2 regions of the Clavibacter sp. B3I6 genome follow, and region 1 is predicted to be linked to the other one. Evidence: riboswitches for the same ligand, from Rfam matches in the RefSeq annotation. Region 1 holds a riboswitch; the other holds the start of a gene.
What was found. A riboswitch is a leader RNA that binds a small molecule or an ion and turns the genes downstream of it on or off. The one in region 1 is predicted to bind thiamine pyrophosphate.

Region 1 (14,821 bases):
CCGGGCAGGTAGCTGCGGTAGACGGGGAAGGTGGCGAGCAGCTCGGCGATCGCGTCGGCGGCGTCGGCGGGCGCGTCCTCCACGAGGCGCTCGAGGCGGAGCACCTCGCTGCGGAGGATGCCGTCGGCGATGCCGCGCTTCGTGCCGCGGATCATGTCGGCCCAGCTCGCGAGCTCCCCCTGGGGCAGGCCGCGGAGCGCGGCGTCGAGGTGGTCGAGCTCGACCTGGCCGTCGGGGTCGACGAGCACGCGGTCGATCTCCGCGAGCGCGTCGTAGCCGGTGGTGCCGGCGGTCGCCCAGTCGGTGGGCAGCGTCTCGCCGGGCTCGAGGATCTTCTCCACGAGCACGTACGCGCCGCCCGTGATCCGCGCCAGGTCGTCGAGGTAGCCCTTCGGGTCGAGCAGGCCGTCCGGGTGGTCGACGCGGAGGCCGTCGGCGAGGCCCTCGCGGAACCAGCGGGAGATCTCCTCGTGCGACTCCTCGAAGACCCGCGGCAGCTCGACGCGGATGCCCGCGAGCGTGTTCACCGCGAAGAAGCGGCGGTAGTTGAGCTCGGCGTCGGCACGGCGCCAGTTGACCAGCTCGTAGGACTGGCGCTCGTGCACCGCGCGGGCGTCCGCCGCGTCCTCGGCCGTGCCGGGCGCGACCGGGAACCGCTGGTCGTAGTAGCGGAGCTCGACCGTGCCGTCGTCGCCGCGGACCAGCGTGAGCTGGTCGAGCTCGTCGTCGCCGAGCACGGGGATCCGCACCTTGCCGCCGCCGAAGTCCCAGTCGATGTCGAAGGCGTCCGCGTAGCGGCTCGCGGTGCCGTGCGTGAGGAGGTCCCACCACCACAGGCTCTCCGCGGGCGTGGCGACGCCGACGTGGTTCGGGACGATGTCGACGAGCACGCCCATCCCCAGCTCGTGGGCCCGGTCGGCGACGGCCTTCAGGCCCGCGGCACCGCCGCGCGTCGGGTCGACCTGCGAGTGGTCGACGACGTCGTAGCCGTGGTCGGATCCGGGCTCGGCGGTGAGGATCGGGCTGAGGTACACCCAGTCCGCGCCGAGGTCCTTCACGTAGGGCAGCTGCTCGGCCACGGCGGCGAGGTCGAACGACTCCCGCACCTGGAACCGGTAGGTGGAGATGGGGGTTCTCAACTGATGTCGCTCCTTGGATCTGCGGCGGGCCGGTCGGCCTGCGAGTGGGTGAGGACGGCGAGGCTCGCCGCGACCGAGTGGTCGGGCTCCACCTCGGGCTCGGTGTAGGCGCGCAGCACCACGAGCGCCTTGGCCGCCACATCCACGACGCTACTCGCGCGGAGGGCCGTCGAGTCGGCTCCGACGCCCGCGGTGTCGATCACGGTCTCCCACGCGTCCGCGTACTCGTCCGACGGGAGCGTGAAGGACACCGGCTCGTCGTGGGCGTTGAAGTAGAGGAGGAAGTGGGTGTCGTAGATGTCCTCGCCGCGGCGGTCGCGTCCGCGGATGCCGTTGCCGTTGAGGAACATGCCGATGGCGCGGAGGCCGGACTCCCAGTCGTCGTCGACCATCGGCGTGGCGTCGGCGTCGAGCCACACGATGTCGGGGAGCGGCTCGCCCTCGCCGCGGCGCACGGGCCGGCCGTCGAAGAAGCGCCCGCGCCGGAAGGTCGGGTGCTCCTTCCGGAGGCGCACGACGCTGGCGGTGAACTCCGCGAGCGGCTGGTCCGCCTGGTCCCAGTGCACCCAGCTGATCTCGTTGTCCTGCGCGTAGGTGTTGTTGTTGCCGTGCTGGGTGCGGCCGAGCTCGTCGCCGTGCAGGATCATCGGCACGCCCTGCGAGAGCAGCATCGTGGCGAGCATGTTGCGTTGCTGGCGGCCGCGCAGCGTGGCGATCGTCGGGTCGTCCGTCGGCCCCTCCACGCCCATGTTCCAGGAGCGGTTGTGGCTCTCGCCGTCGTTGTTGTCCTCGCCGTTGGCCTCGTTGTGCTTCTCGTCGTACGAGACCAGGTCGGCGATGGTGAAGCCGTCGTGCGCGGTGATGAAGTTGATCGACGCGACCGGCCGGCGGCCGGAGTGCTCGTAGAGGTCGGCGGAGCCCGTGATCCGCGCCGCGAACTCCCCGAGGGACGAGGCCTCGCCGCGCCAGAAGTCGCGCACGGTGTCGCGGTACTTGCCGTTCCACTCGGTCCACTGGGGCGGGAAGTTTCCCACCTGGTACCCGCCGGGGCCGACGTCCCACGGCTCCGCGATGAGCTTGACCTGCGACACCACCGGGTCCTGCTGCACGAGCTCGAAGAAGGTGGCGAGCTTGTCGACGTCGTAGAACTCGCGCGCGAGCGCCGACGCGAGGTCGAAGCGGAAGCCGTCGACGTGCATCTCCGTCACCCAGTAGCGCAGCGAGTCCATGATCAGCTGCAGCGAGTGCGGGTGGCGGACGTTGAGCGAGTTCCCGGTGCCCGTGTAGTCCATGTAGTAGGTGGGGTCGTCCTCCATGAGCCGGTAGTAGGCCTGGTTGTCGATGCCCTTGAACGACAGGGTCGGCCCGAGGTGGTTGCCCTCGGCCGTGTGGTTGTAGACCACGTCGAGGATGACCTCGATGCCGGCCGCGTGCAGCGCCCGCACCATGGACTTGAACTCCTGCACCTGCTGGCCGAGCTCGCCCGTGGACGAGTACGCGTTGTGCGGCGCGAAGAAGCCGATCGTGTTGTAGCCCCAGTAGTTGCGGAGGCCCTTCTCCAGCAGCGTGTTGTCCTGCACGAACTGGTGCACGGGCATGAGCTCGATGGCGGTGACGCCGAGGTGCTGCAGGTGGTCGATGACCGCGGGGTGCGCGATGCCGGCGTACGTGCCGCGCAGCTCCTCCGGGATCCGCGGGTGCAGCTGGGTGAGCCCCTTGACGTGCGCCTCGTAGACGACGGTCTCGCTGTAGGGCGTGCGGGGGAGGCGGTCGCCGTCCCAGTCGAAGAACGGGTTGACCACGACGCCGAGCATCATGTGCGGAGCCGAGTCCTCGTCGTTGCGGCTCGACGGGTCGCCGAACTCGTAGGCGAAGAGCGACGGGTGCCAGTCGAACTCGCCGCAGGTGGCCTTGGCGTAGGGGTCCAGCAGGAGCTTCTCGGGGTTCGACCGGTGGCCGTCCGCCGGCGCGTAGGGCGCGGTCACCCGGTAGCCGTAGCGCTGGCCCGGCTGCACGTGCGGGAGGTAGCAGTGCCAGACGTGCGCGTCGACCTCGGTCACGTCCACGCGGGTCTCCGTGCCGTCCTCGTCGATGAGGCACAGCTGCACCGCGTCGGCGATCTCGCTGAAGAGGGCGAAGTTCGTGCCGCTCCCGTCGAAGGTCGCGCCGAGGGGGTAGGGGTTTCCGGGCCAGGTGTGCAAGTGGTCCTCCAGTTGGGTCGACTCGTCCACCGGCGGGGCGCGCGTGCGCGGGTCCGTCGGGGGCGGGGCAGGCGGTGGATCCGCGTGGGCCGCAACGGCGGGAGGCCGGATGCGACGCAGCGACGCACCAGGGGCGAGGGTACCGTGAGGACCCGGATCGACCCGCATCCGAGCGGGCCCGCGGGGTACGGTGGGACCCATGACCAACCTCGTCGCACAGCTCGCAGAGAACGTGAAGAACGCCGGAGTGGGGACGGTCTACGGCGACCCCCTCGACATCGACGGCTCGACCATCGTCCCGGTGGCATTCGCCTGGTACGGCTTCGGCGGGGGCAGCGACCTCCCCGACTCCGACGGCAACGTCGCGGGCGGCGGCGGGGGCGGCGGCGCGACCTGGCCCATCGGCGCGTACATCGCGACCGACGGCGAGGTGCGCTTCCAGCCGAACGTGATCGCGCTGCTCGCGGTCGCGACGCCCGTCATCTGGATCTCGGGCAAGGTGCTCGTCAAGCTCATCAAGACGCTCAAGTAGAGCGTCCCCACCGTCCGCCGCGGAGCGCGGGTGCCCTCGGGCGCCCGCGCTCCCGTGCGTCCGGGGCGTGCCGCCCGCGCTAGGATCGCGGTGAACACGGGAGTCCGGTGAGCCGGGCTGAGAGGAAGATCCCCAATCTTCGACCGTCGAACCTGATCTGGATCATGCCAGCGCAGGGAGGCTTTCATCTCGTACCCGTGCCCTCTTCCGCGAACCAGAAGGGCACGACAAGTGACCGCATCACCCTCGTCCACCGCATCCGCCTCCGTCGACGCGGACCCCCGCGTCCCGCGCTCCGGGCTCCGCGCCCGATGGCGCGTCATCGACATCGTCGTGGCCAGCGTCCTCGGCGTCGCCTCCGGGCTCGTCTTCGTCGTGTGGAACACGGCGTCCGTCCCCGTGGGCGGCCTCTTCGAGCCCCTGCTCCCGGGTCTCCAGGCCCTCGCTGGCGGCGGCTGGCTCTTCGCCGGCGTCCTCACCGGCATCGTGATCCGCAAGCCCGGCGCCGCCCTCTACGGGGAGCTGCTGGCGGCGTTCGTCTCGATGCTCGTCGGCAACGTCTGGGGCGTCGGGACGCTGCTCTCGGGCCTGACGCAGGGCCTCGGCGCGGAGCTCGTCCTCCTCGTCTTCCTCTACGCGAACTGGCGGGCCTACGTCGCCGTCCTCGCCGGGATGGGGGCGGGGCTCGCCATGGCGATCACCGACCTCATCACCTACTACCCGGGGTCCGGCCCGCTGTTCGTCGCGGTCTACACCGGCGCCGCGCTCGTGTCCGGCGCCCTGATCGCGGGCCTGCTGTCCTGGATCGTGGCGCGGGCGCTCGCCCGCACGGGCGCCCTGTCGCGCTTCGCCTCGGGCCGCGACACCGCGGCCCGCGTCTGACCGTGCGGCGTCCGGGCCGCGGGGCGACGCCCGCCCGCGTCCCGCTCCCCGGCGTCGAGGCGTCGGCCGACGTCCGCGGCGGGGCGTCCGTCCGCGCCGCCGGCTGGGGCTGGCGCCACGCCGGCCGGAGCGCCTGGGCCGTGCGCGACGTCGACATGGCGATCGAGCCGGGGGAGCGCGTGCTCCTGCTCGGCGCGTCCGGGGCCGGCAAGACGACGCTCATGCACGCGCTGGCCGGCGTCCTCGGCGGCGACGACGAGGGCGAGACCCGGGGATCCCTGCTCGTGGACGGCCGCGACCCGGCGTCACGTCGGGGCCGGGCCGGGCTCGTGCTGCAGGACCCGGACGCGCAGGTGATCCTCTCCCGCGTGGGCGACGACGTCGCGTTCGGCTGCGAGAACCTCGGCGTCCCGCGCGACGAGATCTGGCCGCGCGTGCGCGCGGCCCTCGACGCCGTCGGCCTCGACGTCGCCCTCGACCGCTCGACGTCCGCGCTGTCGGGCGGGCAGAAGCAGCGGCTCGCCCTCGCCGGCGTGCTGGCGATGCGGCCCGGGCTCCTCCTCCTCGACGAGCCCACCGCGAACCTCGATCCCGAGGGCGTCGGCGAGGTCCGCCGGGCCGTGGAGGCGGTGGTCGAGGCGACGGGCGCGACGCTCGTCGTCATCGAGCACCGCGTCGCCGTGTGGCGGGATTTGGTCGACCGCGTGGTCGTCCTCGCCGCCGACGGCGGGATCCTCGCCGACGGCGCACCGGACGACGTCCTCCGCGAGCAGGGCGCGTCGCTCGCCGCGGCCGGCGTGTGGGTCCCGGGGCGCGAGCCCGCGGCGCCCGTCCGCGTGCCCGCCGCCCCCGTGCCGCTCGTGCGGGCGGAGGGCCTGGCCGTCGGGCGGGGTCGCGGCGCCACGGTGGCCGGGGACATCGGCGTCGGCCTCTCCGCCGGCCGGATCACCGCGCTCACCGGTCCCAACGGCGGCGGGAAGAGCACGCTCGCCCTGACGCTCGGCGGTCTGCTGCCCCCGCTCGCGGGCCGCGTCCTCGCCGAGCCGCGGCTGGCCGACGGCCTGGCCGAGGATCCCGCCGCCTGGCGCTCCCGCGAGCTCGCCGCCCGCATCGGCACCGTGTTCCAGGATCCCGAGCACCAGTTCCTCGCCGGCACCGTGCGCGCGGAGCTCGAGGTCGGCCCGCGCGCCGTGGGCATGGACCCGGCGGAGTCCGCGCGCCGCGTCGACGAGCTGCTCGCCCGCCTGCGGCTCGACGGCCTCGCGCGGGCGAACCCGTTCACGCTCTCCGGCGGGGAGAAGCGGCGCCTGTCGGTGGCGACGGCCCTCGCGACCGCCCCGCGCCTCCTCGTCCTCGACGAGCCGACCTTCGGGCAGGACGCCCGCACGTGGGCCGAGCTCGTAGCGCTCCTCGCCGACCTGGTCGACCGCGAGGGCGTCGGGGTCCTCGCCGTCACGCACGACGCGGACCTCGTGCGGGCGCTCGCGGACGACGTGCTGCGCCTCGATCCCGTCCCCGGCGGCCCGGCGCGCCTCGAGGTCGTGCGATGAGCGCCGCGCCGCCCGAGGTCCTGCCCGCCTCCCGCGCCACGGGCCTCGCGTCGGTGAACCCGGTCGCCCGGCTCGCGGCGGCCCTCGCGCTGACGCTCGTCCTGGTGCTCAGCCTCGACGTCGTGTCCGCCGGCACGGCCCTCCTGCTGGAGCTGCTGCTCCTGCCCGCCACCGGGATCCGGCCGCGCGCCCTCCTCGTGCGCGGCATCCCCGTCTGGATCGCGGCGCCCGGCGCGGGGATCACGATCCTGCTCTACGGCCGCACGTCGGGCGACGTCTACGCCCAGTTCCTCCTCGTGGTGATCAGCGAGGGCTCCATGCTGCTCGCGGTCGCGACCACGCTCCGGGTCCTGGCGATCGGCGTGGCGTCGCTGATCCTCTTCTCCTCCGTCGACCCGACGGACCTCGCCGACGGCCTCGCGCAGGTGTGGCGCCTGCCGTCGCGCTTCGTCCTCGGGGCCCTCGCGGGCGTGCGGCTGGTCGGCCTCCTGCTCGACGACTGGCGGTCCCTGGAGCTCGCCCGCCGTGCGCGCGGCGTGGCCGACCGGGGCCGCGTCCGCCGCTTCGCCGGGCAGGCGTTCGCACTGCTCGTGCTCTCGATCCGCCGCGGCAGCAAGCTCGCGACCGCGATGGAGGCGCGCGGGTTCGGCGGTCCGGGGGCCCGGACCTGGGCCCGGCCCAGCGTCGTCGGGCGGCGCGAGGCCCTCGTGCTGGTCGTCGCGGTCCTGGTGGCCGCCGTCGCGGTGGCCGCGTCGGTGGCGACCGGGACGTGGGACTTCGTTGCCGCCTGACGCGGGGGAGCGGCGTCCGGCGCTGGTCCTCGTCGACGGCCCGTCCGGATCCGGCAAGTCCACCCTCGCCGACGCCCTCATCCGCGACGGGGACCCGGACGCTCGCCTCGCGCCCGGGGCCCAGCTCCTCCGCCTCGACGACGTCTACCCGGGCTGGGACGGTCTCGAGGCCGCCTCGCGTCACCTCGAGGCCGTGCTGCCGGAGATGCGTCCGGGCGGGCGGCCGCGCTGGCGCCGCTGGGACTGGGCGGCCGACGCCCCCGCGGGGTGGCACGACCTGGATCCGACCCGCCCGCTCGTCGTCGAGGGCTGCGGCTCCCTCACCCGCGTCACCGCCCGCCTCGCCACCCACCGGGTCTGGGTGGAGGCCGACGACGCCGTGCGCCGAGCCCGCGCCATCGCCCGCGACGGCGCGTCCTTCGCCGTCGAATGGGAGCGGTGGGACGCCCAGTGGCGCGCCCACCTCGCCCGGGAGGACCCGCGCGCCCTGGCCGACGTCGTCGTGCGCACGGACGCCGTCACGACGGCCGGGTAGCCTGAGCCCATGACCGATTCCGCACCCACCGACGTCCGCTACCTCGCCGTCTTCGCCGACGGCCCCCTCGAAGGCACCACCGAGACCCGCGTCCTCGTGGACGGCCAGCACGACGAGACCATCAGCACGATGTCCGCGGTGGAGGGCAAGGAGTCGCTGTTCCAGTACCGCGCCGGCGCGGTCTCCGAGGTCGCGGGCGAGCAGCGCGTCACCTACACGTTCGTGGCCGACGGCAGCGACGACGTGCTCGGCGAGGGCGACGACGAGTCCCTCGGACTCTGACGCCCCTCCGCTCCCGGCGCGCGAGCGCCTCGACGACGACCCCGGCCCGCCACGCGGCACCCGGGGTCGTCGTGCGTCCTGCGTCCTCGGTGGGGCTGCGGGGTCGTCGCCTCAGCCCCAGCCGGGCTCAGGCCCAGCCGAGCTCGTGCAGCCGGTCGTCGTCGATGCCGTGGAAGTGCGCGATCTCGTGCACGAGCGTGACGTGGACGAGGTCGCGCAGGTCGTCCAGGTCCTCCGCCTCGTGCAGGTGCGGCTCGCGGTACACGACGATCCGGTCGGGCATCTCGCCGAACCCGTACTGGCCGCGCTCCGTCATGGCCACGCCGTCGTAGAGCCCCAGGAGGTCGAGCGATCCGTCCTCGGGCCGGTCCTCGACGACGAAGACGACGTTGTCGAGGCCCTCGACCATCTCGTCCGGCAGCTCGTCGAGCTCGTCGACCACCAGTCGCTCGAAGTCCTCGGGATCGCAGTGCAGCACGGGTCCACCCTCGCACACGACGTCGGGGCACCCGCTCGGGCCGGGCGCGCGGGGGACGACGGGGCGGAGACGACGGAAGGGCCGGGACCCTCTCGGATCCCGGCCCTTCCCGGTGGGGTGGACGACGGGGCTCGAACCCGCGACTTCCGGCTCCACAAGCCAGCGCTCTGCCAACTGAGCTACGCCCACCATGCGGCCGATCCCGCTCTCGCGGACGGCCATGACGAGGATACTACAGCCGCGGGGCCCACGCGGACGTGACGTCCGCGGAGATGGCCTGCACGTCCTCGGTCGCGGGCCCGGGCGCCGGCACGAAGGCGGCCCGACGGTAGTACTCGAGCTCCCGGATCGACTCGAGGATGTCGGCGAGGGCGCGGTGGCCGCCGTTCTTCGCGGGGGAGTTGAAGTAGATCCGGGGGAACCACTCCTTCGCCAGCACCTTGATGGAGGAGACGTCGACGCTCCGGTAGTGGAGGTGCGCGTCGACCCGGGGCATGTACTTGGCGAGGAACGCGCGGTCGGTGCCGATGGTGTTGCCGGCGATGGGGGCCTTGCCGCCGGTGGGCACGTGCTGCAGCAGGTACTCGATCACCGCGAACTCGGCGTCGGCGAGGCTGACGCCCGCGGGGATCTCGTCGAGGAGGCCGGAGGAGCGGTGCATGTCGGTGACGAACTCGCCCATGTTGGCGAGCGCCGCGGGGTCCGGGTTGATCACGATGCTGAAGCCGTCGTCCACGGGCACGAGGTCGAAGTCGGTGACGACCACCGCGACCTCCACCAGCTCGTCGATCGCGAGGTCGAGCCCCGTCATCTCGCAGTCGATCCATACCAGCCGGTCAGCGTTGTTGCCCATCCCGCGATCCTATCGGCGGCCTCGGACGGCACGGATCCCGGCCGCCTACCATGGGGGAGTGATCACCCTCCTGGCCGTCCTCCTGGTCGTCAACGGCGTCTGGAACGTCGTCGTCTGGCCGCAGTTCCTCAAGCGCGTCGCCCGGGATCCCCGGGCCCGCGCCGCCGACGGCTCCCGCACCCCGTTCTTCACGGTGCACCTGGTGCTGGTGTCGGTGTCGCTCCTCCTCGCGCTCGTCTCGATCGTCGCCGCCGGCGCGGCGTTCCTCTCCTGACCGCCGGCGATCCCGGGTCCGTGGCGACGGGGCCCGCGGCGACCGACGGCGTGCGCGTCGTCATGTACTCGTCGCTCTTCTGCGTCCCCTGCCAGGCGACGCGCAAGGTGCTCGCGGAGGTCCAGCGGCTGCTGCCCCGGCTCCCCGTCGAGGAGCTCGACGTGGCGGCGCATCCGGACCGGGCCGAGGAGGAGGGCATCCGCTCCACGCCCACGATCCTCGTGCTGGCGGACGACCGCGAGGTCCTCCGCGCCGAGGGCGTCCCGACCGCGCCGCAGGTCCTCCAGGCGGTCGCGCGGGCGATGGACGCGGCGGCCATGCCCGCGGCGCCTCCCGCTCCGGGGCCGTCGGACCCCGCGTAGTACCCTTCTCACGACCCCCCGTAGCTCAATGGATAGAGCATCGGCCTTCTAATCCGACGGTTGCGCGTTCGAGTCGCGCCGGGGGGACCCACCGCTGTCGCGGCCCGCCGGATCCACGTAGATTCGTCGCATGCGCGACATCCAGTCACAGATCATCGCCGCCCTCGAGGTGCGCTCGACCATCGATCCCGCCGACGAGGTCCGCAAGCGCGTCGACTTCCTCAAGGCCTACCTCCGGTCGACCGGCGCCGAGGGCTTCGTCCTCGGCATCAGCGGCGGGCAGGACTCCTCCCTCGCCGGACGCCTGGCCCAGCTCGCGATCGAGGAGCTCGCGGCGGAGGGGCTCCTCGCCGAGTTCGTCGCCGTGCGCCTGCCGTACGGCGTGCAGGCCGACGAGGAGGACGCGCAGCTCGCGCTCCGCTTCATCCAGCCGAAGTCGAGCGTCGTGTTCGACATCAAGCGCGCGGTCGACGGCTTCGAGGCGGAGTACGCCGACGCGGCCGGGCACCGGATGCTCGACTTCACCAAGGGCAACGTCAAGGCGCGCTCGCGCATGGTCGCGCAGTACGCGCTGGCCGGGCAGGCCCGCCTCCTCGTGATCGGCACCGACCACGCGGCCGAGGCCGTCACGGGCTTCTTCACGAAGTACGGCGACGGCGGCGCGGACGTCCTCCCGCTCACCGGCCTCACGAAGCGCCAGGGCCGCGCGCTGCTCGAGCACCTGGACGCGCCGGAGCGCCTGTACCTGAAGGCGCCGACCGCCGACCTCCTCGACGAGACGCCCGGTCAGACCGACGAGGCGAACCTCGGGCTCACCTACGCGGACATCGACGACTTCCTGGAGGGTCGCGACGTCGACGACGAGGTGGCGGAGGCCATCGAGGCGCGCTACCTCAGCACCGAGCACAAGCGCCGCGTGCCGGCCACGATGTTCGACGACTGGTGGAAGTGAGCCCGACCCCGCCTGACGCGACGACGCCCCGCCCCTCCGAGAGGGGCGGGGCGTCGTCATGCGGGGGCCGGGATCAGCGGCGCTCGCCCTCCGCGGCGCGGCTGTTCGCGGCTGCCGAGTAGGGCACGGGCGGGCTGTACTGCTCGTCGGGCGACTCCACGCGGCGCTCGGCGGCGGGCTCGTCGTCCGATCCGCTGCGCCAGGGCACCGGGACGGGGGAGACCGAGGCCTGCTCGGGCTGCCGCGCCTCGGAGCGGGAGGGGCCGCCGTCCGCGGCGGGCTGCTCGTCCTCGAACTGCCAGCGTGCGATGTCGCCCTGGAAGATCTTGCGCGCGCGCCCCGGGTGGTGCTGCCACTCGACGATGCGGTCGCGGAACTCGGCGAGCTGCGCGTCGAACTGGAAGCCGAAGCTGCCGCTCCCGCGCTTGAACTCGGTGATCTCATGCGCGGCCCAGGTGGCGGCCGTCGCGGCGCCCTTCAGGGGGAGGAGGCGGATGCGGATGTCGGCCTCGCCCGCGGCGCGGTCGGCGAGGATGCGCTCCTGCGCGGTGAGTCGGTCCCAGACCGAGGCCTGGCGCGCGGCGTCGACGAGCATGCCGATGGCCGCGGCCTTCACCTCCCGGTCGTGCCGCGCGAGGATCCGCTGCGTGGCACCGCGCGCGATGAGCGCGGCGAGGACGCCGGCGACCACGATGGCGACGAAGGGGACGACGACGCCCGAGAGGAGCTGCGTGCCCCGCTCGGACGCGAGGGCATCGAGGAGATCATTCCACCACTGCATGCGGTGACCGTACCCCGCGTGCCGGGCACCGTCCGGGAGGCGGCGCGGGCGCGTCGCGCCGGGTGCTCACCGACCGGCGCGCGTCAGAAGCGGAGGCAGTCGACGGCGTCCTGCAGCGCCCAGAAGTCGCCGAGCGGCACGAAGCCCTGGGCGTCCCGACGGAGGCGCTTGGCCCGGAACCGCTCGCCCTGCGGCTCGTGCATGCGCTCGACGTAGCCGAGCACGGCGCCGTCCGGCCGGGTGACGCGCAGCAGGCCGTCGTGCAGCTCGCGCACCTGCACGGCGGTGCGCGCGAGGGGGGTGTAGGTGGTGCTGGGCATGGTGTCCTCCGTCCGCGCGCCGCCGGCCCGGCGGTGTGTCGATGTCCCCGACGCTACGGGGGACCACCGACATCGCCGGCGGGTGGAATGGGCGGCGGCCGATGACGGTTCCCTCCCATGTCGACCGCCGCGGACCTCGCGCGCATCGACGGGAAGTAGGTTCATCTCTCATGCAGACATTCATCCTCGCCGGCGGCTGCTTCTGGTGCCTCGATGCGGTGTACCGCACCCTCGACGGCGTCCAGGACGTCATCTCCGGCTACATCGGCGGCCACACCGCCCACCCCTCCTACGACGCCGTGTGCACGGGTGCGACCGGGCACGCCGAGGCGGTGAAGGTGGTCTTCGACGAGGAGGTCATCCCCGCCGACGTGATCCTCGACGTGTTCTTCACGCTGCACGACCCGCGTCAGCTCAACCGACAGGGCGCCGACGTCGGCACCCAGTACCGCTCGGCCATGTTCCCCGCGGACGCCGAGCAGGAGCAGCTCTTCCGGGACGCCATCGCGCGCGCCGGCGAGCTGTGGGACGGCACGGCGGTCACGACCATCGAGCCCGTCGGCACGTGGTACGACGCGGAGGACTACCACCAGGACTTCTTCGCCAAGAACCCGGGCCAGGGCTACTGCAACGCCGTCGCCGTGCCCAAGGTCAACAAGGTGCGGAAGTCGTTCGCGCAGTACGTGCGCGCCGCCTGATCCACCTCCCATGACGCCCCGCGGCCTGTACGGCCGCGGGGCGTCGGCGTACCATCGGCACGTCCGGGCGATGGAGCCCGGGGAGGAGAGGCGACGACGATGTCGATGACCACCAGCACGAGCACGAGCACGAACACGAGCGGAGTTCCGCGCACCGCGGGCAAGACCTGGGTGGCGTTCGGGGCCACGGGCGCGCTCGCGTCCATCCACTCCCATGCGGACGGCTACGAGGTGCGGTCGCTGCACCGCGGCGTCGTCGCCGGGAGCTACCCCACCCTGGAGATCGCGAAGTCGGCCCTGCGCGCGGGTCGCGGCGAGGACCTCCGCTTCTCCGAGCACTGAGCGGCGGCCTCCCGCGCCTCCTCCCCAGGCGACGGTCCACGCGACCTGTCGCGGATGCCGCCGCCGTGGCCTCGACCCGCTATCCGACCCGCATGATCTCCCCGCGGTCGTCCGACCGCGGGACTGGGGGATCATGGCATGGCGGATATGACGGGCATCGGGGACGCGGGACGAGCACCGGAGGCGTGGGTCGCCCTGCACGGCTCCGTCGCCGGGCCACCGCGGGCCCTGCGCACGACCGAGGGATGGGAGGTGGTCAGCCTCCTCCTGCGCGGTCGCGACGGCGCGGGGGACCCGCATCCGACTGGCGCACCCGGCGTGCTCGCCGTATGCGCGGGAAGCGACGCGGCCGTCGCGCTGAACGCCCTCGGGGTCGGGGACGAGGTGGTGGTCGTCGGCCCGCTCCGGGCGAGACGGGCCGCGCGTCCGGAGGACGACGCGGTGGAGCTCGACGCGCACGCGGTGCTCGCGCGGTCCGGGTCGGTCTCCGTCCCCAGGATGCCGGCGGAGCCTAGGATCGCACCATGAGCGGATCCCCCCGGTGGCTCGAGCCGGACCAGCAGCGCGCCTGGCGGACCGTGATCGTCGCCCTGAACCACGTCAGCGAGCGCATCGAGCGGGAGCTCCTCCGGGACGCCGGCATGCCGCACGCCTACTACATGATCCTCGTGCGGCTCTCCGAGGCCGAGGGCGGCGCGCTCCCCATGAGCGTGCTCGCACGGGCGCTGCAGGCCTCGGCCAGCCGCACGTCCCACGCCGTGACGCGCCTCGAGCAGCTGGGCTGGGTCCGTCGCTCGCGGTCGCCGCACGACGGCCGGAGCCTCCTGGCCGAGCTCACCGACGAGGGGCGCGCCACCCTCGTGGCGGCCGCCCCGGGACATGCCGCCGAGGTGCTCCGCACGGTGTTCGATCCGCTCACGGCGGAGCAGACCGCGCAGCTCGAGCGCATCGCGGGGGATATCCTCGCCAGCATGCGCGCATCCTCCCTCGACGACGGCCGGGGGAGCGCCGACGGCGACGACCTGGCCATCCCCCCGGCCACCGACCACGACGCCGACCGGGCCTGCGCGGACGAGTCCGCCGCGTGATCCGCGCCGGACGCGCCCTCGCGGCGCCCGTGCTCGTCGCCGCCCTCCTCCTCGCCGGCTGCACGTCGTCGCCGGCGCCCGCGCCCGCGCCCGTCGAGCAGACCACCGCCGCGGTCCCCGAGAGCCCCGGCGCCGAGGCACCCTCCGCCGCGCCGACCATCCCGCCGGTCGACGCGGCCGGGACGGCGGAGGAGAACCTCCTCGTCTTCGAGTCCACCGCACGCGCGGTCGTGGCCGGCGATCCCAACGCGCAGGGCCGCGACCTCGTCGACGCGCTGGTGGGCGCCGGCTTCCCGAAGGACCGCATGGAGGTCACGGCGGACCGCACGCCGCTCGGCAACTCGGTCGACTCGATCCTCGTCTCCGTGCACCTGGCGGACGCCTGCCTCATCGGGCAGCGGGCGCAGGACGGCTTCAGCGCGCACGTCGAGCCGGCGCTGTCGTCCGGCCGCTGCCTCGTGGGGCAGACGCGCGCCATCGACTGGTGAGCGCGGCACCCGGACGGACGTGCGGCGGCGTCCGGGGCCGGTGGCACTCAATAGACTCGGACCATGGCTGAATACATCTACTCGATGGTCCGCGCCCGGAAGGCGGTCGGCGACAAGCTGATCCTCGACGACGTCACCATGTCGTTCATCCCCGGCGCGAAGATCGGCGTCGTCGGACCGAACGGCGCGGGCAAGTCCACGATCCTCAAGATCATGGCGGGTCTCGACACCCCCAGCAACGGCGAGGCCAAGCTGTCGCCCGGGTACACGGTC
Region 2 (14,821 bases), 2.4 Mb from region 1:
GTGGCGCGTCGCGCCCATGCAGACGTGGTCCTTCGACGGGTCGTACGGGTCGAGCTACCTGGGCGGATCCACCGCGGCCGTGCTCGCGAACAGCAAGCACCCCGTGGAGGCGCTCAAGTTCATGACCTGGATGACGACGTCGCCCGAGGGCATCGACGCGATGATCGCGAACTCCGGCATCGGCTGGTCCCCCTCGCCCGACTACATCGGCGCGCCCCGCCAGGAGCCCAGCGCGTTCTTCAGCGGCCAGTCCTACAACGAGGAGGTCTTCGTGCCGGCCGCGAGGGAGCAGAACCTCGAGTGGACGTGGTCGCCGCTCACGCAGTACACGCTCAACACGCTGCAGGACGAGTTCCGCCGCAAGCTCACGAGCGGCCAGACCCTCGTCGAGTCCCTGCCGATCGCGCAGGAGGCCGTGATCGAGGCCTTCCGCAACAAGGGCCTGCGCGTCGAGGCGGCGTCCGCATGAGCGCCGTCACGAAGCCCGCGGGCGCGCACCGCGGCGGCTCCGCGCCCCGCCCCGCCCGCGTGGAGCGCTCCGGCGTCCGCAAGGGACAGCTGAAGAGGTCGCAGACCATCGCGCCGTGGGTGCTGCTCGCGCCGTTCCTCGCGGTGTTCGTGCTGACCTTCGTCCTGCCGATCGTCTACGCCGTGTTCCAGTCGTTCACGACCGTGCGACGGGAGGGCCTGTTCGGCGAGCAGGGCGTGACCACCGCGTTCGCCGGGTTCGAGAACTACGCGCTGGCGCTCGCGAACGGCGCCTTCACGGCCTCCATCGGCCGGGTGCTGCTCTTCGGCATCGTGCAGGTGCCGGTGATGATCATCCTCTGCACGATCCTCGCGCTGCTGCTCGAGTCGGCGTCGGCGAAGTGGCCCCAGTTCTTCCGGGCGGCCTACTTCATGCCGTACGGCGTGCCGGGCGTGATCGCGACGATCCTCTGGGGCTTCCTCTACATCCCGGGCCTGTCCCCGATCATCGACATCGGCGAGATGCTCGGCATCCAGCTCGACTTCCTCGGCGCCGGCACCGTGCTCTGGTCCATCGCGAACATCGTGACCTGGACCTACACGGGCTACAACATGCTCATCATCATCGCCCAGCTGAAGTCGATCCCCGGCGACGTCTACGAGGCCGCGCGCATCGACGGCGCCGGCGCGTGGCGGACGGCCCGGTCGATCCAGCTGCCGCTCATCCGCCCGGCGCTCGTGCTCGCGACCGTCTTCTCGATCATCGGGACGCTGCAGCTGTTCGCGGAGCCGCAGGTGCTCGCCACCTCCGCCCCCGCGATCGACTCGCAGTACACGCCGAACCTCTCGGCGTACACCACCGCGTTCGCGTACAACGACTACGGCGTCGCCGCGGCGCAGGCGGTCATCATCGCCCTGGCCGCGTTCGCGCTGTCGTTCGTCTTCCTCGCGATCACCAACAGGAAGCCCAAGGAGGAGCGGGAAGCCGCCGCCGGGAAGAAGGGGGCGCGCGCATGACCGCCACAGAGGCCAGACCGACCACGGACGAGTCCGCCGCCGACAAGGCGGAGCACAAGCGCGCCGCACAGGCCGCCGAGGCGAAGGTGAGTCGGCCGTCGAGGGCCGGGAGCACGCCGGGCGCGGGCACGAAGCCGGCGACCCGGATCATCGTCACGGCGATCCTCGCGGTCGTCGCGCTGTACTTCCTCGTCCCCGTCTACTACGTCGTGGTCGCGGCCACGAAGACGACGGCCGACCTGTTCAGCACCAACGGGTTCCTGTTCGCGCAGATGAACCTCTGGCAGAACCTCACGATGGTGTTCACCTACGACGACGGCATCTTCGTGCGCTGGTTCCTCAACTCGGTGCTCTACGCCGGCGTGGGCGCGCTCATCGCCACGTACTTCGCGGCGGCCGGCGGCTACGCGCTCGCGAAGTACCGCTTCCGGGGATCGAACATCGTATTCGGCACCATCCTCGGAGGCGTGCTCGTGCCCGGCACGGCGACCGCGCTGCCGCTGTTCCTGCTGTTCAGCAGCATGGGGCTCGCGAACACCTACTGGTCGGTGCTCATCCCGTCGCTCGTCTCGCCGTTCGGCCTGTTCCTCTGCCGGATCTACGCGCAGGCGTCGGTGGAGGACGCGGTGATCGAGTCGGGCCGCATCGACGGGGCGAGCGAGCTGCGGATCTTCCACACGCTCGCGCTCCGCTCGATGACGCCCGCGCTCGTGACGGTGTTCCTCTTCCAGCTGGTCGGCATCTGGAACAACTACTTCCTGCCGCTGATCATGCTGGCCGACTCGAAGCTGTACCCGATCACGCTCGGCCTCAACAACTGGCGGAGCCAGGTCGACCGGCTGCCGGAGTTCTACCAGCTGACCACGGGCGGCGTGCTCGTCTCGATCATCCCGCTCATCGCGGCGATGATCGTGCTGCAGCGGTTCTGGCGCGGGGGCCTCACCGACGGCGCGGTGAAGGGCTGACCCGGGCGCTCCGCGACGACCCGGACGGCCGGGCAGGGCGACCTGCCCGGCCGTCCGCGCATTCGGCGCGTCGCCCCCCGACCCACGATGATGGGAGCGCGGCACGTCGCCGCGCCCGCCCACGCGCAAGGAAGCCCATGACGCACGCCCTCCCCTTCTTCGAGGACTTCGCCCCCACGACGGGCCCGGCCCGCCGCCCCCGTTCCTGCCTGCACTCGGATGCCCCGCGCATCGTGCTGAACGGCGACTGGCGTTTCCGCCTCTCCCCCACGGCCCGCGGCCTCTCCGACGAGATGGCCGACCCGGCGTTCGACGACTCCGGCTGGGACGAGATCCCCGTGCCGAGCCACTGGGTGCTCGGCCAGGACGGCCGCTTCGGCCTCCCCGCGTACACGAACGTGCAGTACCCGTTCCCCGTCGAGCCGCCCTTCGTGCCCGACGAGAACCCGACCGGCGACTACCGCGTCGAGATTGACGTGCCCACCGACTGGCAGTCGCTCGAGCGCGTCGTGCTCCGCTTCGAGGGCGTCGAGTCGGCGTTCGCGGTGTGGCTGAACGGCCATGCGGTCGGCACCGCGATGGGGTCGCGCCTCTCGCACGAGTTCGACGTCACCGAGTTCCTCCGCCCCGGCGCCAACGTGCTCGCGGTGCGCGTGCACCAGTGGTCGATCGGCAGCTACCTCGAGGACCAGGACCAGTGGTGGATGCCCGGAATCTTCCGCGACGTCACCCTCCTCGGCCGTCCCGAGGGCGGCATCGACGACGCGTGGACCCGCGCGGAGTACGACCACGTGACGGGCGCGGGCACCGTGCACGTCGAGGTCGACGCGGAGCCCGCCGCGTTCCCCGTCACGCTCGAGGTCGAGGACCTCGGGATCCACGTCACCTGGGACACCCCCGAGGACGTCGCGCCCGTCCACGTCGCGCACGTCGAGCCGTGGAGCGCCGAGAGCCCCACGCAGTACCAGGGCTTCCTCCGCACCAACGTGGAGGCGCTCTCCATCCGCCTCGGCTTCCGCACCGTGCGCATCGAGGGCGACCGGTTCCTCGTCAACGGCCGCCGCGTCGTCTTCCACGGCGTCAACCGGCACGAGGCCCACCCGGAGCGCGGCCGCGTCTTCGACGAGGACCACGCGCGCGCCGACATGCTGCTGATGAAGCAGCACAACGTCAACGCGATCCGCACGAGCCACTACCCGCCGCACCCCCGCGTCCTCGACCTCGCCGACGAGCTCGGCTTCTGGGTCATCGACGAGTGCGACCTCGAGACCCACGGCTTCGAGTTCGGCGGCTGGGTCGGCAACCCCAGCGACGACCCGCGCTTCGCCGACCACTACCTCGACCGCATCGAGCGCACCGTCGAGCGCGACAAGAACCACCCCTCGATCGTCATGTGGTCCCTCGGCAACGAGGCGGGCACGGGACGCAACCTCGCCGCCATGTCGGCCTGGGTCCACCGCCGCGACCCGGGACGCCCCGTGCACTACGAGGGCGACTACACGGGCGAGTACACGGACGTCTACTCGCGCATGTACTCGAACCTGCAGGAGACCGAGTCCATCGGCAGCGACGTGATCCCGGGCGACCTGCTCGGCTGCTCGCCCGCCGAGGGCATGCGCCAGCGCACCAAGCCCTTCATCCTCTGCGAGTACGTGCACGCGATGGGCAACGGCCCCGGCCAGATCGGCGAGTACGAGGACCTCGTGCTCCGCTACCCGCGCCTCCACGGCGGCTTCGTGTGGGAGTGGCGCGACCACGGGATCCTCACCGAGACCGCGGACGGCGAGGCCTTCTACGCGTACGGCGGCGACTTCGGCGAGGTCGTGCACGACGGCAACTTCGTGATGGACGGCATGGTCCTGCCCGACGACACCCCCACGCCCGGCCTCGCCGAGTACAAGGCCGTCGTGCAGCCCATCGCGTTCCGGCTCGAGCGCGACGGCGGATCCGCGTCCCTCGTCGTGGAGAGCCGGTACCACTCCGTCTCCACCGCGCACACGAGCCTCGCGTGGGTGCTCGCGGTCGACGGCGACGACATCGCGACCGGCGTCCTCGACGCCGAGCCCGTCGCGGCCGGCGACACCGTGCGGATCCCGCTGCCCGCCGACGCGCTCGACGCGGGCGACCTTGCGGCCGACCGCGAGCGCGGCCCCGCGCCCGAGGTGTGGCTCACCGTGCAGGCGATCCTCCGCGACGACGAGCCGTGGGCCGAGGCGGGCCACGTGGTCGCCGTCGAGCAGTTCGACCTCACGGCCGCGCCCCGCCCCGCCGTGCCCGCGCGCTGGGTCGACGCCGACGAGGAGGCGTACCCGGACGCCGGCGCCACGCGCCTCACCCTGGGCGACGGCGAGTTCGACCTCGCCACGGGCCGGCTCGTCCGCCTCGGCGGCCTCGACGTCGACGGCCCGCGCCTCGAGCTGTGGCGCGCGCCCACCGACAACGACCGCAGCGACAGCAGCGGCTCCTACGAGCTGGCCGACCCGCGCCTCACCTTCGGCAGGGGCGTGCCCGGGCCGTCGAGCGAGGCGCGCTGGCGCGGGGCGGGCCTCGACCGGCTGACGCACCGGGTCCGCTCGGTGAAGGCCGGCTCCGGCTCGCTCACCGTCGTCGTGCGCACGAGCGCCGCGCAGTCCTTCGACTCGGTCGACACGACGTACTGCTGGACCGAGGGCGCCGACGGCGACCTGGGCCTCCGCGTCGACATCGTGCCGAGCGCCGGGTGGGCGATCACCTGGCCGCGCGTCGGGATCCGCATCGACCTCCCCGCGAGCGTCACGAACGCGGAGTGGTTCGGCACCGGGCCGCTCGAGTCGTACCCGGACTCGCGTCGCGCCGCGCTCGTCGGCCGGTTCTCCTCCCTCGTCGACGACCTGGGCGCCGTGTACTCGCGGCCGCAGGAGACCGGGCACCGCAGCGATCTGCGGGAGCTCGAGCTCGGCACGTTCGACGGCGAGGGCGGCATCGTGATCCAGGCGCTGCCCGACATCGCGGGCCGCCGCCCCGGCTTCACGGCCTCGCGCCACACGCCGCAGGAGCTCGACCGCGCGGCGCACCCGCACGAGCTGCCCGCGAGCGAGGCGGTGCACCTTTACATCGACGCCGCGCAGCACGGGCTGGGCTCGCGCGCGTGCGGCCTCGACGTGCTGCCCGAGCACCAGCTGTGGCCGTCGGCCCGGACGCTGGAGCTCACCATCCGCAGCCGCTGACGGCGGAGCACGTGACGGGCCGCCCCACCGGCGGCCCGTCGCTCGCCCTCCGGCCGGAGGGCGGGCAAGCTGGAGACGACGGCGTCCGATGGCGGGCGCGAGGAGGACGCATGACCGACACCATCGAGCAGGGCACCGCGGGCACCAACTGGGCCGGCAACTACGCCTACCGGGCACGGACCGTGCACGCACCGACGAGCATCGAGGGGCTGCGGACCATCGTCCGCGACGCGTCGAGGATCCGCGTGCTGGGATCCCGCCACTCGTTCAACGACATCGCCGACTCCGAGGAGCTGGTCTCGCTCGCCGAGCTCCCGGCCGACCTCGTGATCGACCGCGACGCGAGCACCGCCACCTTCTCCGCGGGCCTCGCCTACGGGAAGCTCGCGGAGCTCCTCGGCGAGGAGGGCCTCGCGATCCACAACCTCGCGTCGCTGCCGCACATCTCGGTGGCGGGCGCGATCGCGACGGCGACCCACGGATCCGGCATCGGCAACGGCAACCTCGGCACGGCCGTCGCGGCCCTCGAGCTGATCACGGCTGACGGCGAGACGGTCACGTACCGCCGCGGAGACGACGACTTCGACGGCGTCGTGGTGGGCCTCGGCGCGCTCGGCGTGGTCACGCGCGTGACCCTCGACGTCGAGCCCTCCTACCTCGTGCGCCAGCGCGTCTTCGAGGGGCTCTCCTGGGACGCGTTCGACCGGAACCTCGAGGACGTCTTCAGCGCCGCCTACAGCGTGAGCGTCTTCACGCGCTTCGGCGAGGCCACCGACCAGGTGTGGCTGAAGAGCCGCGTGCAGCTGGGCGTCGACGGCCAGCCCGAGGACGAGGTCGTCATGGAGGAGTACTTCGGGGCGCCCGCCGCCACCGAGGAGCGCCACCCGATCCTCGGGATCGACCCGGTGAACAGCACCTCCCAGCTCGGGGTCGTCGGCCTCTGGTCCGACCGCCTCTCGCACTTCAAGATGGGCTTCACGCCGAGCGACGGCGAGGAGATCCAGTCGGAGTTCCACGTGCCGCTCGACCGCGCCGTCGAGGCCGTGCAGGCGCTCCGCGCGATGGGCGACCGGATCCGTCCGATCCTCCTCGTCTGCGAGCTCCGCGCCGTCGCCGCCGACGAGCTGTGGCTGAGCCCGCAGCACGGGCAGGCCACGATCGGCCTGCACTTCACGTGGAAGCGCGAGCAGGAGGCCGTGGAGGCGCTGCTCGTCGAGCTCGAGGCGGCGATCCGCCCGTTCGGCGCGCGCCCGCACTGGGGCAAGGTCTTCACGGCCACGGCGGCCGACATCGTCCCGCTGTACCCGCGCGCGGGCGACTTCCTCGCCCTCGCCGAGCGCCTGGACCCGGCGGGCAAGTTCCGCAACGCCTGGTTCGAGCGCTCGCTCCGCGGCTGAGCCGCATCCGCCGCTGACCGGCACCGCACCCGCGATCCCGACGCGCCGAGGCTTCTCCCCCGGCCGCGGGAATCACGGGTCGGCGTCGCGCTCGGCGCGTAGGGTGAGCACCATGGCGCCCGAGACCTCCTCCTACGTGCCCGCCCCCGGGCGGATCACGATGTTCTCCACCACCTGGTGCGGCTACTGCCGCCGGCTGAAGTCGCAGCTCGATCGAGCGGGCATCGGCTACGACGAGGTGGACATCGAGCAGGTGCCCGGCACCGCGGAGCTCGTGGCCGCCATCAACGGCGGCAACCAGACCGTCCCGACCGTCCTCTTCCCCGACGGCTCGTCCGCCACCAACCCGTCGCTCGCCGACGTGACCGCGAAGGTGGCCTGAGCCATGCAGCACCACGACCTCAGCGTCATCCCCGACTTCCTCGCCGCGTGGATGCGCGAGCAGCGCTGGTTCGCCTCGAAGGGCACCGAGCCGCGCCTCGAGCGCATCGGCGGCTGGAGCTTCAGCGACGAGGGCTGGTTCGCCCGCATCGAGACGCACCTGATCATCGACCACGGCAGCGCGAAGCCCGTCCTCTATCAGGTGCCGCTCACCTACCGGCAGGCGCCGTTGGAGGAGCTGAAGCCCTTCCACATCGGCTCGATCGTCGAGGACGACGGCGTCGAGCTGCACGTCTACGACGGGCCGCACGACCCGGCGTACGCGTGGGCGCTGATCCGCACGATCCTCGACGAGCGCGAGGCCGACGTCGACGAGACCTCGCTGGGCGCGACCGCCCGCGGCCAGCGCCAGCCGGGCGTGGAGATCGCGACCGTCGTCGGATCCCACGTGCTCTCGGGCGAGCAGTCGAACACCTCGATCATCTACGACATGGTCTCCGCCGACGGCACGGCCGCGAACTCCATGATCGTCAAGGTCTTCCGCGCGCTGCACCACGGCGAGAACCCCGACGTCGTGCTCCAGTCCGCCATCGCGGGCGCCGGATCCCGGCTCGTGCCGCAGACCATGGGCAGCGTGCTCGCCGAGTGGAGCGACTCCGGCCGCGAGGTGGGGCACGCCGTCGGGCACGTCGCCTTCGCGCAGGAGTTCCTCCCCGGCGTCACCGACGCCTGGCGCGTCGCGCTCCGCGCGGCCGAGGCCGACGAGGACTTCCAGGCGCAGGCCCGGGCGCTCGGCGAGGCGACCGCCGACGTGCACGCCACGCTCGCGGCCGCCCTGCCCACCGTCGAGGCGACCCCCGAGGTCATCGAGGGGATCATGGTCAGCTTCCGCCGTCGCCACGCGACCGCCGAGCGCGAGGTCCCCGAGATCGCCGCCTTCCACGACGCCATCGCGAGCGTCTACGACGCCGCCGAGCACGGCGAGTGGCCGAAGCTGCAGCGCATCCACGGCGACTACCACCTCGGCCAGGTGCTCTCCGTGCCGAACCGCGGCTGGGTCCTCCTCGACTTCGAGGGCGAGCCGCTCCGCCCCATGCACGAGCGCTCGCTGCCCGACGTCACGCTCCGCGACGTCGCCGGCATGCTCCGCTCGTTCGACTACGTGGCCGGCTCCTACGCGCTCGCGCACCCGGGCAAGTCGGCGGCGTCGTGGGCGTCGGACGCGCGTCGCGCGTTCGTCGACGGCTACATCGCCCGCTCCGGCACCGACCTCCGTGCGAACCGGGCGCTGCTCGACGCGTTCGAGATCGACAAGGCCGTGTACGAGGCGATCTACGAGGTCCGCAACCGTCCCGGCTGGCTGTCCATCCCGCTGCAGGCCGTCGCCCGCCTCGCCACCCGCTCGAGCACCATCGGCCGGGAGACCACGCCCGGCGCGACGGGTCCGCGCGAGGCGGGGCCGATCTCCTCCTGACGCGACCGCGCCCTCCCTGGGGGCGATCTCCGCGCGCGATGGGGCTGTGCAGCTAGCGTGACGGGACGCGCCGTCCCGCCTGGGCGCGTCCTCACCCGGACGGAGACCCCATGCTCGGCTGGATCCTCCTCGCGCTCGTGGGCGTGGGACTCGTCGCCCTGTCCGTCCCGGTCGGGCCCGCGGACCCGCCGTCCGGGTGGTGGGGCGTCGCGGGAGGGATCCTCGTGGTCCTCGGCGCGGTGGTCGAGGCCGTCCGCGGGCGACGCGGTGGGCGGCGGCGGCAGCTCCGTCGGTAGGCTCGACGGATGACCGACCCCGCCGTCCCGGCCGTCTCCGAGTCCTCCTCCCCCACCCCTCCCGTCGCGGACCAGCGCCCCATCGAGCGCACGTTCCACGGCGACACCTTCGTCGACCGGTACGAGTGGCTGCGCGACAAGGACGACGCCGACGTCATCGCGCACCTGGAGGCCGAGAACGCGTACACGGAAGCCGCGACGGCGCACCTGGAGCCGCTGCGCGAGCGGATCTTCACGGAGATCAAGGACCGCACCCAGGAGACCGACCTCTCGGTCCCCGTGCGCGAGGGCGACTGGTGGTACTACGCGCGCACGGTCGAGGGGTCGCAGTACGCGATCCGCTGCCGGCGGCCGGTCCAGGGTCCGGACGACTGGACCCCGCCCGTCATCGAGGCAGCCGACGACGGCGTCGCGGTCGAGGGCGAGCAGGTGCTCCTCGACTCCAACGCCGAGGCGGAGGGCCACGAGTTCTTCTCCCTCGGCGCGTTCGAGGTCAGCCCCGACGGATCGCTCCTCGCCTACTCGGTCGACGTCGAGGGCGACGAGCGCTTCACGCTCCGGATCCGCGACCTCGCCACGGGCGAGGACCTCGCCGACGAGATCCCCGGCACCAGCCACGGCGCCACCTTCTCGGCGCACGGCGACCATCTCTTCTACGTCACGGTCGACGACGCCTGGCGCCCCGACACCGTGTGGCGCCACCGCGTCGGCACGCCCGCCGCGCAGGACGTGAAGGTCTTCACCGAGCCCGACGAGAGCTACTTCACGGGCTTCGGCATGACCCGCAGCCGCCAGTACCTCGTGATCCAGGTCGGCTCGAAGATCACGACCGAGGTGCTGCTGCTCGACGCCGGCGACCCCACGGGCACCTTCCGCCCGGTGTGGCCCCGCCGCCACAGCGTCGAGTACGACGTCGACCACGCGGTCATCGACGGCAGCGACCGGCTCCTCATCCTGCACAACGACGGCGCCACCAACTTCGAGCTGATCGACGTGCCCGCCGACGACCCGACCTCGACGACCGACCGCCAGGTCGTCATCCCGCACGACGACGACGTGCGCCTCGAGGACGCCAGCGCGTTCGCCGACCACGTCGTCGTGTCGTACCGCCGCGAGGGCCTCACCCGCGTCGGCGTGATCCCCTTCGACCGGGTCCTCGACGGCGAGCAGCTGCACGAGATCGCGTTCGACGAGCCGATCTACACGGTCGGCACCGCCGGCAACCCCGAGTTCGCGCAGCCCACCGTGCGCCTCGGCTACACGAGCCTCGCGACGCCGGCCCACCACCTACGACTACGTGCTCGCCACCCGCGAGCTCCGCCTCCTCAAGCAGCAGCCCGTGCGCGGCGGCTACGACCCCGACGACTACGTGCAGACCCGCGAGTGGGCGACTGCGGAGGACGGCACCGAGATCCCGCTGTCGGTCGTCTACAAGCGCGGCCTCGTGCACCCCGGTACACCCGCGCCGCTCCTGCTGTACGGCTACGGCTCGTACGAGGCGAGCATCGACCCGTCGTTCTCCATCGCGCGGCTCTCGCTGCTCGACCGGGGCATGGCGTTCGTGATCGCGCACGTGCGCGGCGGCGGCGAGATGGGCCGGCGCTGGTACGACGAGGGCAAGACGATCGCGAAGCGCAACACCTTCACCGACTTCGTCGCAGCGGCCGACCACCTCATCGCCCGCGGGTGGACGAGCCCCGACCGCCTCGTCGCCGAGGGCCGGAGCGCCGGCGGCCTGCTGATGGGCGCGGTCGCGAACATCGCGCCCGACCGCTTCGCCGGGATCCTCGCGGGCGTGCCGTTCGTCGACGCGCTCACGAGCATCCTCGACCCGTCGCTGCCGCTCACCGTGATCGAGTGGGACGAGTGGGGCGACCCGCTGCACGACCCCGAGGTGTACGCGTACATGAAGTCGTACACGCCGTACGAGAACGTGCGCGAGGGCGTGCAGTACCCGCGGATCCTCGCGGTCACGAGCCTCAACGACACGCGCGTCCTCTACGTCGAGCCCGCGAAGTGGACGGCCCGCCTCCGCGAGGTCGGCGCGCCCGTGCTGCTGCGCACCGAGATGCAGGCGGGCCACGGCGGCAAGTCGGGCCGGTACGACGCCTGGCGCGAGCGCGCCTCCGACTACGCGTGGGTGCTCGACGTGGCGGGGCTCGCCTAGCGCGCCTCCGCCTCCCGCCGCCGGTCGACCCGACGGGCGCGACGCGTCTCCCCTAGTGTGGATCCCTGACACGGGGTGCCCACGAGGGCTGAGATGAGACCCGTCGCACCTGATCCGGTTCGCACCGGCGGAGGGATGTCATCATGAGCGCTGCGCGCCCATCCACCCACGAGACCACGGGAGCGGGGACCGCCTCGGCGGACCTCCTCCGCCTGCTGCGGGAGCGCACGCCGCTCGTGCAGTGCATCACGAACGCCGTCGTCACCGGCTTCACCGCGAACGTCCTCCTCGCGCTCGGCGCCGCGCCCGCGATGACGGACGTGCCGACCGAGGCGGGGCCGTTCGCGCGGATCGCGTCGGGCGTGCTCGTCAACCTCGGCACGCCGCACGCCGAGCAGCGGGAGGCCGCGGTCGAGGCCGCGCACGCGGCGCGCGAGGCGGGCACGCCGTGGGTGCTGGATCCCGTCGCGGTCGGCGCCCTGCCGGTGCGGACGCGGCTCGCGCACGAGCTGGTGGCGCTGTCGCCCACGATCGTGCGCGGCAACGCATCGGAGGTCATCGCGCTCGCGACCGGCGGCGTCGGCGGACGCGGGGTCGACGCGACCGACGCGGTGGAGGCGGCGCTCGACGCCGCGACGCTCCTCGCGCGCACCTACGGCACGGTCGTCGCGGTGTCGGGTCCCGTCGACCACATCACGGACGGCCACCGCGTCGTGCGCGTGCACACGGGCGACGCGCTCCTGACGAAGGTGACCGGCGGGGGCTGCGCGCTCGGCGCCGTGATGGCGGCGTTCGCGTCGCTGGAGCCGGATCCGCTGCGGGCCGCCGTGGCCGCGACGAGCGTGTACACGATCGCCGCGGAGGTCGCCGCCGAGGGCGCGCGCGGACCCGGATCGTTCGCGGTGGCGCTCCTCGACGCCCTCGACGCGATCACGCCCGAGCTCGTCGCCCACCGCGAGCGCCTCTCGTGAGCGCGCTCGACCTCTCCGTCTACCTCGTCACCGACCCCGCGCTCTGCGGCGAGCGCGGCGTGCCCGCGGTCGTCGCGGCGGCGGTCGCGGGCGGGGCGACGGCCGTGCAGATCCGCGACAAGCACGCCAGTGCGGCCGACCTGCTGGCGACCGTGACGGCGGCGGCCGACGCGATCGACGCGCACGCGTCCGCGCACCCGGACGCCGCCCGTCCGCTGCTGCTCGTCGACGACCGCGTCGACGTCGTCCTGGCGGCCCTCGCGCGCGGCACGCGCGTGGACGGCGTGCACGTCGGGCAGTCCGACGTCCCGGCCGAGCTGGTCCGGCGGATGCTCGACGCGGCGAGCCCCGACCGGCGGCTCGTCGTCGGCCTCACCGCGAACACGCCCGCGCACGTCGAGGCGGTGCGCGCGCTCCCGGCCGGCACCGTCGACTACCTCGGCGTCGGCGTGATCCGCCCCACCAGCACCAAGCCCGACCACCCGGCGCCGCTCGGCCACGACGGGTTCGGGATCATCGCGGGGCTCTCCCCCGTGCCCTGCGTCGCGATCGGCGGCGTGGACGTGCGGGACGTCGCGGCGATCGCGGCGGCGGGCGGCGCGGGCACGGCCGTCGTGTCGGCGATCTGCGCGGCCGAGGATCCCGCGGCCTCGGCGCGCGAGCTCGCGGCCGAGTGGGCGCGCGTGCGCGGGGCGGGCGGCGGCGACGACGTCGGGGCGGAGGTCGCGGAGGCGGGCACCGCGACGGCCACGGCCGAGTCCCCGGAGGCGGACGCGACGGGCACTCCGCGCCCCGCTGCCGATCCGTCCCGCGTCCCGCGCGTCCTCAGCATCGCGGGCACGGATCCGACGGGCGGCGCCGGCATCCAGGCCGACCTCAAGTCCATCGCGGCGAACGGCGGCTACGGCATGGCCGTCGTCACGGCGCTCGTGGCGCAGAACACGCGGGGCGTGCGGGAGATCCACGTGCCGCCCGTGGCGTTCCTGCGCGCGCAGCTCGACGCCGTCTCGGACGACGTGGCGATCGACGCCGTGAAGATCGGCATGCTCGGCTCGGCCGCCGTGGTCGACGAGGTGGCGGACTGGCTGCGCGCGGTGCGCCCGCCCGTCGTGGTGCTGGATCCGGTCATGGTCGCGCAGTCCGGCGACGCCCTCCTCGACGACGACGCCACGGACGCGCTCCGCCGCCTCCTGCCGCTCGCCGACGTCGTGACGCCGAACCTGCCCGAGCTCGCGGCGCTCCTCGGCGAGCCCGAGGCCGACGGCTGGGACCAGGCGCTCGCGCAGGGCCGCGCGCTGGCGGACCGGCACCGGGTGCGCGTCATCGTCAAGGGCGGCCACCTGCGCGAGGACGACTGCCCGGACGCGCTCGTGTCACCCGGTGCGCCCGGCGCGCAGGCCGCGGTCGACGTGGTCGCCGGTCCGCGCATCGCGACGACGAGCACGCACGGCACCGGCTGCTCGCTGTCGAGCGCCCTGGCGACGCTGCACCCGCGCCGCGGCGACTGGCTCGCGGCGCTCACGGAGGCGAAGGGCTGGCTCACCGGATCCCTCGCGCGAGCCGAGGACCTCGACGTGGGCGCGGGCGCCGGCCCGCTCGACCACCTGCGGACCCTCTGGGACGCCGCGGGGACGCACGCGGGACCCGTCACCGCGGAGATGTGGGCAGGATCCGCGGATCTCCGCCGGGAGATCGACGAGCTCGCGTTCGTCCGCCGCCTCGGCGACGGCAGCCTGCCCGAGGCGTGGTTCTCGCACTACCTCGCGCAGGACGCGATCTACCTCCGCGCGTACTCCCGTGTGCTCGCCCGGGCCAGCCAGCTCGCGCCGACGCCCGCGGCGCAGGTCGCCTGGGCGCGCTCCGCGGCCGACGCGATCGCCGCCGAGTCCGCGCTGCACGAGGAGTGGCTGGCCCGGCACCCCGCGCCCGCGGTCGTCGGACCCGTGACGCGCGCGTACGTCGACCACCTCCTCGCGCACGCGGCGGCGAGCGACTACGCCGTCCTCGTCGCGGCGCTGCTGCCGTGCTTCACGATCTACGCGGACGTGGGCACCCGGCTCCGGGCGGCGGGATCCGCGGCGGCGGCGGCCGGTGCCGCGCACCCGTACGCGGCGTGGCTGGAGACCTACGCCGATCCGGCGTTCGCGGCCGCGACGGAGCACGCGTGCGCGCTGGTGGACGAGGCGGCCGTGCTCGCGGGACCCGGGCGACGCGCGGCGATGCTCGAGGCGTCCCGCGTCTCCGCGGCCTACGAGCGCGACTTCTTCCGCGCCCCGGAGGCGCTCGGCTGATCCGGAGTCCGCCCCGCTCCGCCCCTCCCCGCCTCGGCGAGCCGGGCGGCCGGGCGGACGCCTCCCCGCGTCACACGGCTGACGGCACGGCAGGCCCCCGCTACGCTCGGGCCCTGTCCCCCGCCCGTCTCGGCGTCCCCGGACCGTCCGCCCGTCCGCCCCTCCGGGCTCCCGGTAGCCCGTCGTCC

Region 2: another riboswitch for thiamine pyrophosphate. It lies ahead of thiM (hydroxyethylthiazole kinase); the one in region 1 lies ahead of QFZ62_RS03275 (ECF transporter S component).

Annotation. Positions count from the first base shown of each region.
Region 1 is NZ_JAUSYL010000001.1:690,320-705,140, reverse strand. Features, by position in the region: gene treY (malto-oligosyltrehalose synthase) at 1-1,139, opposite strand, end outside; gene glgX (glycogen debranching protein GlgX) at 1,136-3,340, opposite strand; gene QFZ62_RS03280 (hypothetical protein) at 3,540-3,872, shown strand; TPP riboswitch at 3,968-4,068, shown strand; gene QFZ62_RS03275 (ECF transporter S component) at 4,104-4,754, shown strand; gene QFZ62_RS03270 (ABC transporter ATP-binding protein) at 4,757-6,304, shown strand; gene QFZ62_RS03265 (energy-coupling factor transporter transmembrane protein EcfT) at 6,301-7,095, shown strand; gene QFZ62_RS03260 (ATP-binding protein) at 7,085-7,630, shown strand; gene QFZ62_RS03255 (hypothetical protein) at 7,640-7,912, shown strand; gene QFZ62_RS03250 (metallopeptidase family protein) at 8,040-8,390, opposite strand; tRNA gene QFZ62_RS03245 (tRNA-His) at 8,504-8,579, opposite strand; gene orn (oligoribonuclease) at 8,623-9,243, opposite strand; gene QFZ62_RS03235 (SCO4848 family membrane protein) at 9,302-9,517, shown strand; gene QFZ62_RS03230 (thioredoxin family protein) at 9,538-9,879, shown strand; tRNA gene QFZ62_RS03225 (tRNA-Arg) at 9,894-9,966, shown strand; gene nadE (ammonia-dependent NAD(+) synthetase) at 10,010-10,831, shown strand; gene QFZ62_RS03215 (hypothetical protein) at 10,905-11,612, opposite strand; gene QFZ62_RS03210 (hypothetical protein) at 11,696-11,932, opposite strand; gene msrA (peptide-methionine (S)-S-oxide reductase MsrA) at 12,103-12,630, shown strand; gene QFZ62_RS03200 (hypothetical protein) at 12,736-12,972, shown strand; gene QFZ62_RS03195 (MarR family winged helix-turn-helix transcriptional regulator) at 13,497-14,060, shown strand; gene QFZ62_RS03190 (hypothetical protein) at 14,057-14,548, shown strand; gene ettA (energy-dependent translational throttle protein EttA) at 14,612-14,821, shown strand, end outside.
Region 2 is NZ_JAUSYL010000001.1:3,084,156-3,098,976, reverse strand. Features, by position in the region: gene QFZ62_RS14935 (ABC transporter substrate-binding protein) at 1-469, shown strand, start outside; gene QFZ62_RS14930 (carbohydrate ABC transporter permease) at 466-1,485, shown strand; gene QFZ62_RS14925 (carbohydrate ABC transporter permease) at 1,482-2,450, shown strand; gene QFZ62_RS14920 (glycoside hydrolase family 2 TIM barrel-domain containing protein) at 2,588-5,656, shown strand; gene QFZ62_RS14915 (D-arabinono-1,4-lactone oxidase) at 5,767-7,053, shown strand; gene QFZ62_RS14910 (mycoredoxin) at 7,166-7,435, shown strand; gene QFZ62_RS14905 (phosphotransferase) at 7,439-8,908, shown strand; gene QFZ62_RS14900 (hypothetical protein) at 9,019-9,204, shown strand; partial or broken gene QFZ62_RS14895 (S9 family peptidase) at 9,214-11,371, shown strand; TPP riboswitch at 11,433-11,524, shown strand; gene thiM (hydroxyethylthiazole kinase) at 11,515-12,342, shown strand; gene QFZ62_RS14885 (bifunctional hydroxymethylpyrimidine kinase/phosphomethylpyrimidine kinase) at 12,339-14,633, shown strand.